One region of the Sphingomonas sp. C3-2 genome, then DNA from elsewhere that is predicted to be linked to it. Evidence: predicted binding sites of a transcription regulator. Region 1 holds the regulator's gene; the other holds the start of a gene.
What was found. Region 1 encodes LexA, which represses DNA repair genes until DNA is damaged. Its sites were predicted from a motif close to GTTCCNCNCTTGTTCT; they were not measured.

Region 1 (4,420 bases):
CTCCCCTCGCCGCTCACGGCCACCCGCTACCACTCGCTGATCGTGCCCGATGAAGGCATGCCTTCGTGCCTGCGCGTCAATGCCCGCACGGCCGACGGCGCGGTGATGGGCTTTGCCCATGAAACGCTGCCGATCCACGGCGTCCAGTTCCATCCCGAAAGCATCGCCACCGAATATGGCCATGAAATGCTTGCCAATTTCATGCGGATTGCCGGGCTGAAGGTGGCGGAACGGGCATGACTGTTTCCGTATTGCTGCCCGATGCCTCGGCGCCCCTCGATTCCGAAACCGCGCTCGCGGCGTTCAGCGACATTCTCGACGGCAAGGCCGCTGAGGACGAGATCCAGCGTTTTCTGACCGTAATGGCGGAGCGTGACGAGACCTCGGTGGAAATCGCCGCCGCCGTGCGCGCGATGCGCCAGCGACTGATCCCAGTGAGCGCGCCCGAGGGCGCCATCGATGTGTGCGGGACCGGGGGCGACGGATCGCACAGCCTCAACATCTCGACCGCGGTCGCGATCGTGGTGGCCGCCTGCGGTGTGCCCGTCGCCAAGCATGGCAACCGCGCCGCGTCGAGCAAGGCGGGATCGTCCGACACATTGGAAGCGCTTGGACTGAACCTCGACCGCGCGTCCGAGACCGCCGAGCGAAGCCTGGCCGATATCGGCATCGGCTTTTTGTTCGCGCAGAAACATCATCCCGCGCTCGGCAAGCTTGCTGGCGTGCGCAAGGCTATCGGCCGCCGGACCATCTTTAACCTGACCGGGCCGCTGTGCAATCCGGCCGGTGTAAAGCGCCAGTTGCTGGGCGTTGCGCGCCCCGACTTCCTGAACGTGGTTGCCGGCGCGATCGAACTTCTTGGCCTCGAATCGGCGATGCTGGTGGCAGGCGACGAGCCGCTTGACGAACTGTCGGTCTGCGGGCCCAGCACGATCGTGCGCATCGGCGCCTGTGGCCACGGCACGTCGCGATTGACGCCTGAGGATGTGGGGCTTTCCCGCCATCCTCAGGAAGCGCTGCGCGGCGGCGACGCGGTCTTCAACGCGGCGGCGCTGCGCCGGCTGTTGCTGGGCGAAGAAGGCGCATATCGCGATGCCGTGCTGCTGAACGCCGCCGCTGCACTCGTTGTCGCCGGACGCGTCGACAGCTGGGAAAACGGCGTCGAAGAGGCGCGCGAGGTGCTCGACAACGGCGTGGCCAACACGCTTCTTGATTGCTGGATTGCCTATAAATGACCAACAAGCTCATCGAAATCTGCAACACCAAGCGCGACGAGGTCGCCCGGCGCAAGGCGCTGACGAGCCTTGGCGAACTGGAAGCGCAGGCTGCGCGCCAGACGGCGCCCCGCGGCTTTCGCGCCGCACTGGATGCCAAGGCGCGCACCGGCCATGCAGTGATCACCGAGGTGAAGAAAGCAAGCCCGTCCAAGGGCCTGATCCGCGCCGATTTCGATCCGCCGGCGCATGCCCGCGCCTATGAGCGCGCCGGGGCGGCATGCCTTTCGGTGCTGACCGATGAGCCGTATTTTCAGGGCGCCGATGCCTATCTGGTCGCCGCGCGCGAGGCGGTTTCGATCCCGGTGCTCCGCAAGGATTTCATGGTCGACCCCTGGCAGGTCGCAGAAGCGCGTGCGCTGGGCGCCGATGCGGTCCTGATCATCGCCGCGGCGCTGACCGACGCCGAAATGGTGGCCATCGAGGACGAGGCGATCCGTTTCGGCATGGACGCGCTGATCGAAGTGCATGACACCGAGGAACTGGAACGCGCGCTCACGCTCAAATCGCGCCTCATTGGCGTGAACAACCGCGATCTTCGCGATTTTTCGGTCAGCTTCGAGCGCACCTATGAACTGGTGGGCAAGGCACCGGCGGGATGCACCTTCGTTGCGGAAAGCGGGCTACGTACCAAGGACGATCTCGACGCGATGGCAAAGCACGGCGTCCACTGCTTCCTTGTCGGCGAAGCGCTGATGCGCGAAGCGGATGTCGAGCAGGCGACGCGCGCATTGATCGGGACGGCCTGATAGCGAGCGGAAGGAACGAACTATCGGGCTTCGCTTGACGCGGCCCGATATGTTTCCTACACGTTCCTCATTCGTTCCATTCGAGAGGCGCGCCGTGCTCACACGCAAGCAACATGAGCTTATCTGCTTCATCAGCGACCGTTTGACCGAGACGGGTGTCTCTCCTTCGTTCGAGGAAATGAAGGAAGCGCTGGACCTCAAGTCCAAGTCGGGCGTGCACCGCCTGATCAGCGCGCTCGAAGAACGCGGCTTCATCCGACGCTTGCCCAATCGCGCACGCGCGCTTGAGGTCATCAAGATGCCCGAACGCGCCGATGCTGCCCCCTCCGCACCGGTCACGCCGCAGGTTCCCGCCGCCAATCCCGCAACGGAACTCAGCCGTCCGCTTCCCCCGGCGGCGAACGACGTGCTCGAAATCCCGCTGCATGGGCGCATTGCAGCGGGCCTGCCGATCGAGGCGATCGAAAGCCACAACATGCTCTCGGTGCCGGCCGCCTTGTTGGGAACGGGCGAGCATTATGCGCTTGAGGTTTCGGGCGATTCGATGGTCGAAGCGGGCATTCTCGACGGCGATTACGCGCTGATCCGACGAACCGATGTGGCGCGCGATGGTGAGATCGTTGTCGCATTGATCGAGGACCATGAAGCAACCCTCAAATATTTCCGCCGCGAAGGCGCGATGGTCCGCCTCGACCCGGCAAACCGCGCCTATGATCCGCAGCGTTACAGCCCCGATCAGATCCGTATCCAAGGCCGACTGGCAGGACTGCTACGGCGTTACTGAACCGCGCCCACAGCAGCGTTCTCCCATGGATGATCGCTGCCCGGTTGCCTGACAGTCGATACGCGGCGCCCCGCAAGGGTGATCGCAAGCCCGCCGGTTCTGGCAAGCAGGCTCCGGTCGATCTTGAGCCATGCCGGGTGGCACCAGGACGGCAAGCGGCGCTCGCTGACGACAATATTTGCGAGCGCGCAAGCGGGTTCGAGTTCTTGCCGGGGAAGCAGATAGGAACTGCGCAGCGCAAGGATGCGCCATGTTCGTCCCCCATCCGCGACTTCCATGACACAGCTGTCCGGCGTGCAGCGCGCCGCACCGGCTTGGTCGAGCGAGATCAATTCCTGCTGCGTCCCGGCGCTTTCCCCGAGCGTGTTGCGGACATAATTGCCAGCGCGATCACGCAGGATTGCGTAGCCCTGCCCTGGCGTGCGTATGGCGAGATGACGACCATCGCCCGTGACGAGCAGATCGGGCGCGGGCGTTGCGAGCATCCATCCCATGCCGAGCGCCAAGGGGAAAATCCCGGCCCAGCGAACGCGCGTGCGCCAGAGGCATATCCATAACCCGCCAGCAACCGTCAGCGCGAACGCGCCGGTGGGGATGATCGGAATGCCGAGCACCGCCCCCGGCAGCGCCGCCGTATAATGCGCAACCCCGAGCAGCAGGCCGAGCGCCTGCCCTGCCCCCCACCAGAATGGCGCGCCCAGACCCACAAGGTCGAAGACCAGCGCGAGCGCCTCAAGCGGCATGACGACAAAGGTGGTGAGCGGGATGGCAAGGATATTGGCCAGGGCGCCGTAAACACCGGTCTTGTGGAAATGGAACATCGCGATCGGCATCAATGCGATTTCGACGGCGATGCCGGTTGCCAGCAACCCGAAGAGCGAACGCGCCAAAGTCATTGGCATCGGTTCATCGCGGCGCGCGAGAAGTGCCTTCATCCGAGGGTGTTCGTGCAGCGCGACGAGCGCGGTGACGGCAGCAAAACTCATCTGGAAGCTGGGGCCGACGAGCGATTCGGGCCAGAAGAGGAGGACGAACAACGCGCCGGTGGCGATGAGCCGCAGGGTGATCGCATCGCGCCCAAGTGCCAGCCCGCCCAGAACCAGCAGCGCGGCGATGCACGATCTGATCGTCGGCACCTCAGCACCGCTGAGCAGCGTGTAGCCGATGCCGGCCAAAGCCCCGGCGGCGGCTGAAATGAGGAGCAGCGGTGCATTCAGCGCCAGGCGTGGGCTGAGCGCCAGCAGCTTGAGCACGAGCAGCATCGTCGCGCCGACCACGGCGGTTACGTGCAGACCGCTGATAGAGAGCAGATGCGCAAGGCCACTCCGCCGCATCGCCTCTGCATCCGCTTCGCTGATGGCGCCGCGATCGCCGGTCACGAGCGCAGCGGCTATTCCCCCGGGCGCGCCGGGAAGCGCCTCATGAATATGCGCGGTCAGTCGGGCGCGAAAATCGCTTCCCCAGCGCGGTTTTCCAGCGGACAGGAGCGTGATCGGCCCCAATGCCCGGCCCGTGGCGCCGACACCCTGAAACCAGGCGATACGCGCATAATCATAGGCTCCGGGTACGGCCGCATCGGGCGGGGGCATCAGCCGGGCCTTGAGGCTCATCTG
Region 2 (4,420 bases), 380 kb from region 1:
CTTGACCGTCGCGACGGCCTGCGCTGCAATGCCTTCGCCTCGCCCGGTAAAACCCAGTCGCTCGGTCGTCGTTGCCTTGATGCTAACCCTCGCCGGATCGACCTGCAACAAGCTCGCGATCCGCGCGCGCATCGCATCGCGGTGCGGGCCGATCTTGGGCGCTTCGCAGATAATCGTCAGATCGACATGCTCGATCGTCCCTCCGGCGCACGCGACGAGCCCGGCGGCATGGACGAGAAAACGGTCCGACGACGCCCCGCGCCATTGCGGGTCCGATGGTGGGAAGTGCTGGCCGATATCGCCGGCGGCGACCGCACCCAGCAGCGCATCGGTCAGGGCATGGAGCGCGACATCGGCGTCGCTGTGCCCCGAAAGGCCACGGTCATGCGCGATCTTGATGCCGCCGAGCCAGAGTTCCTCACCGGCGACCAGACGGTGTACATCATAGCCCATGCCAGTACGGAAGGACGCCTGCGTCGCAAGCCGCGCTTCTGCACCCGAAAAATCCTCGGCGGTCGTGATCTTTTCCAACATCGGGTCCCCGAAAACGATTGCAACGTCATATCCCGCGGCGCGTGCCATTTGCGCGTCGTCAGTCGCCTCGGCGTCATCCGGCCAGGCGGTATGGGCCGCCTCAATGGCCGCAAAGTGAAAGGCCTGCGGCGTTTGTACGCGGACGAGTTCGTCGCGCGGCACGATGGGACCAAGATCTCCGGTCTCGTTTGCCCGTGCGAGCGTATCCGCGACGCGCAGTGCCGGGATGGCGGCTTCGCCGGAGCGCAGTGCGAAAAGAAGCCTGTCGATAACGACATGGGGGAGGAGCGGGCGAGCCGCATCGTGGATCAACACCCGTGCAGCGCCGCCGTCTGCGGCAATTGCAGCCAGCCCGGCGGCGACAGACTCCCGGCGCGAGGCGCCGCCTGCGACCAGCGGCTTTACCGCGCGGGTGCCAAGTGTCTGTGCCATCTCTCCGAAACGCTCGGTCGCCGTCACCACGAAGACAGCATCTATACCGGCATGGGCGATGAACCGATCGACGCTGTGCGCGACGACAGGCTTTCCGGCCAGCGGCACGAACTGTTTGGGTGTCGCCCCCCCGGCGCGTTCGCCTTTGCCGGCGGCCACGACCAGCGCGACCGTGCGATTGCTGTTATCCATGGGTTTCGCCTAGGCGTAAATTTGCGCGTATGCAAAGCCGGGTCCCGCTGAAATCGCCGTCAGTGCCTGTGCGAACGGTTGAAAACCGGGCCTTGCGCGACTAGCTAGGCGCCATGGCCATCCTTCCCATTCTTGAAACGCCCGATCCGCGGCTTCGCGTCATTTCCACGCCGGTCGAAACCGTCGATGACGAACTGCGCACGCTGATCGATGACATGTTCGAAACCATGTATGATGCGCCCGGCATCGGTCTTGCCGCCATTCAGGTGGGCGTGCCCAAGCGCGTGCTGGTGATCGATCTTCAGGAACCGGAAGAAGAAGACGGCAAGCCCGTGCGCAAGCCGATGGTTTTCATCAACCCCGAAATCCTCGATCCGTCGGAAGAAGAGTCGGTCTATACTGAGGGCTGCCTTTCGGTCCCCGATCAATATGCCGATGTGCTGCGCCCCGAAAAGATCACCGCGCGCTGGCTGGACCGCGACGGCAAGCAGCATGAAGAGCGTCTGGACGGTCTTCTGGCGACCTGCCTCCAGCACGAGATGGATCACCTAGAAGGCGTTCTGTTCATCGATCACCTGTCCAAGCTGAAAAAGGACATGATCCTCAAGAAGCTGGCAAAGGCGCGCAAGCGGGTCGCGTAATCAGTCCGATAGTCCCGGTGCCGAGAATGGCACCGGGATAAAATATCCTATACGTTAGGGCGCGCCGCAGGGTGCAAGGTCCACGGGGCCAAGCACCCGTTTGGTTTCCACCTTCATCGCTTTGGCGTCCGCGCCAAGACGCAGGCGCAACTGCTCCTTCTGCTCATCACCTTCGGTCGTGCACATCGCATCGATGTCATATCCTTCGGGAACGGCCTCGATATGCTCGAATTCGCAGTAAACCTCGCCGGCTGTTTCAAGCCCGCGTTCGGTGAAGTTCCACGCACCGTCGGTGCACAGATTGGGCGCGGCCGCCCAGCGGCCGATGAAACGCAGGCCGTCAGCCGGCGTACTGGTCGCATTTGTCATGTTTGTCGCGTTCGCATCGACCGTGGCGGTGTTCACCGCCCGGTTGGAGGCCTGTTCTTGATCCGATGGCGATGAGTTGCACGCGCTGAGCGTTGCGAGCAGGGCGACAAGGGGAAAGTGGATTCGCATGGTCGCGATCCTGCCGCGTCCGAACTGCGTGCGCTAGGCCCTTGATGCTGTTCTGCCTTTTTCGTGAGATGGGTGCTAGATGGGCGTGCCGCGCCGTCGGGGTGCTTGCCAAGAGCATCCCAACACGGCAAAGGTTCCTAAAATGTTCTTCTTTGCGGGCTGGTGGAAATGGTTGAGACGATGATCGCTGCGATATTGGCCATGGCCATTGGCGTTGCCCTAGGCTGGTTTCTGGGCGGGCGAGGCACGGCTGTAACGCGTGCCGAGCGTGACATGCATCTCGACAATTTCCGCAAGGCGATCACCGACTTGGCAGCGGCTGAGGAACGTGCGCGGTCGGTGCCGCAACTCCAGCAGCAAGTGTCGTCGGCTATCAGCGAACGCGAGGCAGCGCGGACCGAGGCTGCAAGTCTGCGCGCATCGGCGGAAGCGCGCGAGCAGGCGCTGGCCGATCAGATCCGCGCCTTGCTTGAGGCGAAGGAGCAACTTTCCGCGCAGTTCAGCGAAGTCGGTGCGAAGCTCTTGGGCGAGGCGCAACGCCAGTTTCTGGAGCGCGCCGACCAGCGTTTCCATCAGGCGGGCGAAAAGAGCGAAGCGCAATTGAAGGCGTTGCTGATGCCCGTCGAAACCACGCTCAAGCGCTATGAAGAGGGGCTTCAGCGCGTCGAGAAGGAGCGCGTCGACAGCTATGCGGGGCTGCGCGAGGCGGTGGAGCAGGTTCGCGTCGGACAGGGGCAGGTGAAGGAAGAGGCAGCGAAGCTCGTCAATGCGCTGCGTTCCAGCCCCAAGGCGCGCGGCCGCTGGGGCGAACAGTCGCTGCGCAACGTGCTCGAGCAGGCTGGGTTGTCCGCACATGCCGATTTTCGTACCGAGGTTTCGGTGGATACCGAGGAAGGGCGGCTTCGTCCCGACGTGATCGTCAGCTTGCCGGGCGGGCGCAAGCTGGTGGTGGACGCGAAATGTTCGCTCAACGCCTATCTCGATGCGGCTCAGGAAGTCGATGACGCCGCGCGGCTTGGCCACTTGAAGATGCATGCCAATGCAATCCGCACCCATGTGAAGCAGTTGAGCGAAAAGAGCTATTGGGAGCGCTTCGGCCACGCGGCGGATTATGTGGTGATGTATATTCCCGGAGAACATTTCCTGTCCGCCGCGCTGGAACAGGATGACAATCTTTGGGAATGGGCGTTCGAACGCCGCGTCCTGATGGCAACGCCGACCAACCTGGTCGCGATTGCGCGGACGGTGGCGAGTGTGTGGCGCCAGGAAAAACTGGCCGAAGAAGCACAGCAGATCGGCGCGCTCGGCAAGGAGATGTACGAACGGCTCGCAACAGCAACTGGCCATCTCAAGCGCGTGGGCACTGGCCTCAACAGCGCCGTCGACAATTACAACAAGTTCGTGTCGAGCTTTGAAGGCCGGGTGCTCGTGACCGGGCGCAAGTTCCGCGACCTGAATATCGAGGCGGGCGCCAAGGAAATCGAAGCGCTCGAAAGCGTCGATGCACTGGCGCGCCAGCCCGTAGAACGTGTGCCCGCGCTTGAAGACGCGGCCGTGGTTGAGCGCGATCCTGTCGAGTAGGGAGAACGGGGCGCAGCCTTAGTGGCTGCGCTGAAGCACCGCCTCCTTGCCATTCGCCCCGGTCAGGATCAGCCGGTCGCCCCCCTCAAAACGCATGGCAACCTCGCCCGACAAGATTTTAGTGAGGCGATCGTCCTGTTCCATCAAGGCCCCGGGGCAGGCCATTTGGGTCGACATGAGCATGCCGACCTTCAGCGTGTCCGCCGTTTCGGAATAGCCGCCGGCGATCCGGTTGCAACCGCCAGACCCGCTGACGCGCCCATCGGCAAATGCGAGGCTGGCTCTGCTTGTATCGCCTACGGGCGTGCCGCCGATCGAGATGATTTTCCAGGAACTTTTGTCGAGCTTGCCGGGGGGCACGATGTCTCCTCCGCATCCGTTTACGGTCTTGCCGTCGGCGATGACCATGACCTTGTCGGCATAGATCCGGTCGCTCATACCGTCGCTGCACCGGGCATGTGTGATGTCCACCGTCAGGCTATGCCCACCTTCGCTGATTTCGTAGCGATGGCCGTTGAAGCTGGTGCGCGGTTCGGGGCGGG

Region 2: rmuC (DNA recombination protein RmuC) is a predicted target of LexA. The motif match lies at 2,431-2,446, and genes of this name have one in related genera.

The regions. Positions count from the first base shown of each region.
Region 1 covers NZ_CP130322.1:3,515,719-3,520,138, reverse strand. Annotated here, with positions in the region: gene QYC26_RS16735 (aminodeoxychorismate/anthranilate synthase component II) at 1-240, shown strand, start outside; gene trpD (anthranilate phosphoribosyltransferase) at 237-1,235, shown strand; gene trpC (indole-3-glycerol phosphate synthase TrpC) at 1,232-2,023, shown strand; gene lexA (transcriptional repressor LexA) at 2,118-2,807, shown strand; gene QYC26_RS16715 (ComEC/Rec2 family competence protein) at 2,801-4,420, opposite strand, start outside.
Region 2 covers NZ_CP130322.1:367,283-371,702, reverse strand. Annotated here, with positions in the region: gene QYC26_RS01705 (bifunctional 2-C-methyl-D-erythritol 4-phosphate cytidylyltransferase/2-C-methyl-D-erythritol 2,4-cyclodiphosphate synthase) at 1-1,158, opposite strand, end outside; gene def (peptide deformylase) at 1,272-1,799, shown strand; gene QYC26_RS01695 (hypothetical protein) at 1,854-2,297, opposite strand; gene rmuC (DNA recombination protein RmuC) at 2,466-3,878, shown strand; gene QYC26_RS01685 (META domain-containing protein) at 3,897-4,420, opposite strand, start outside.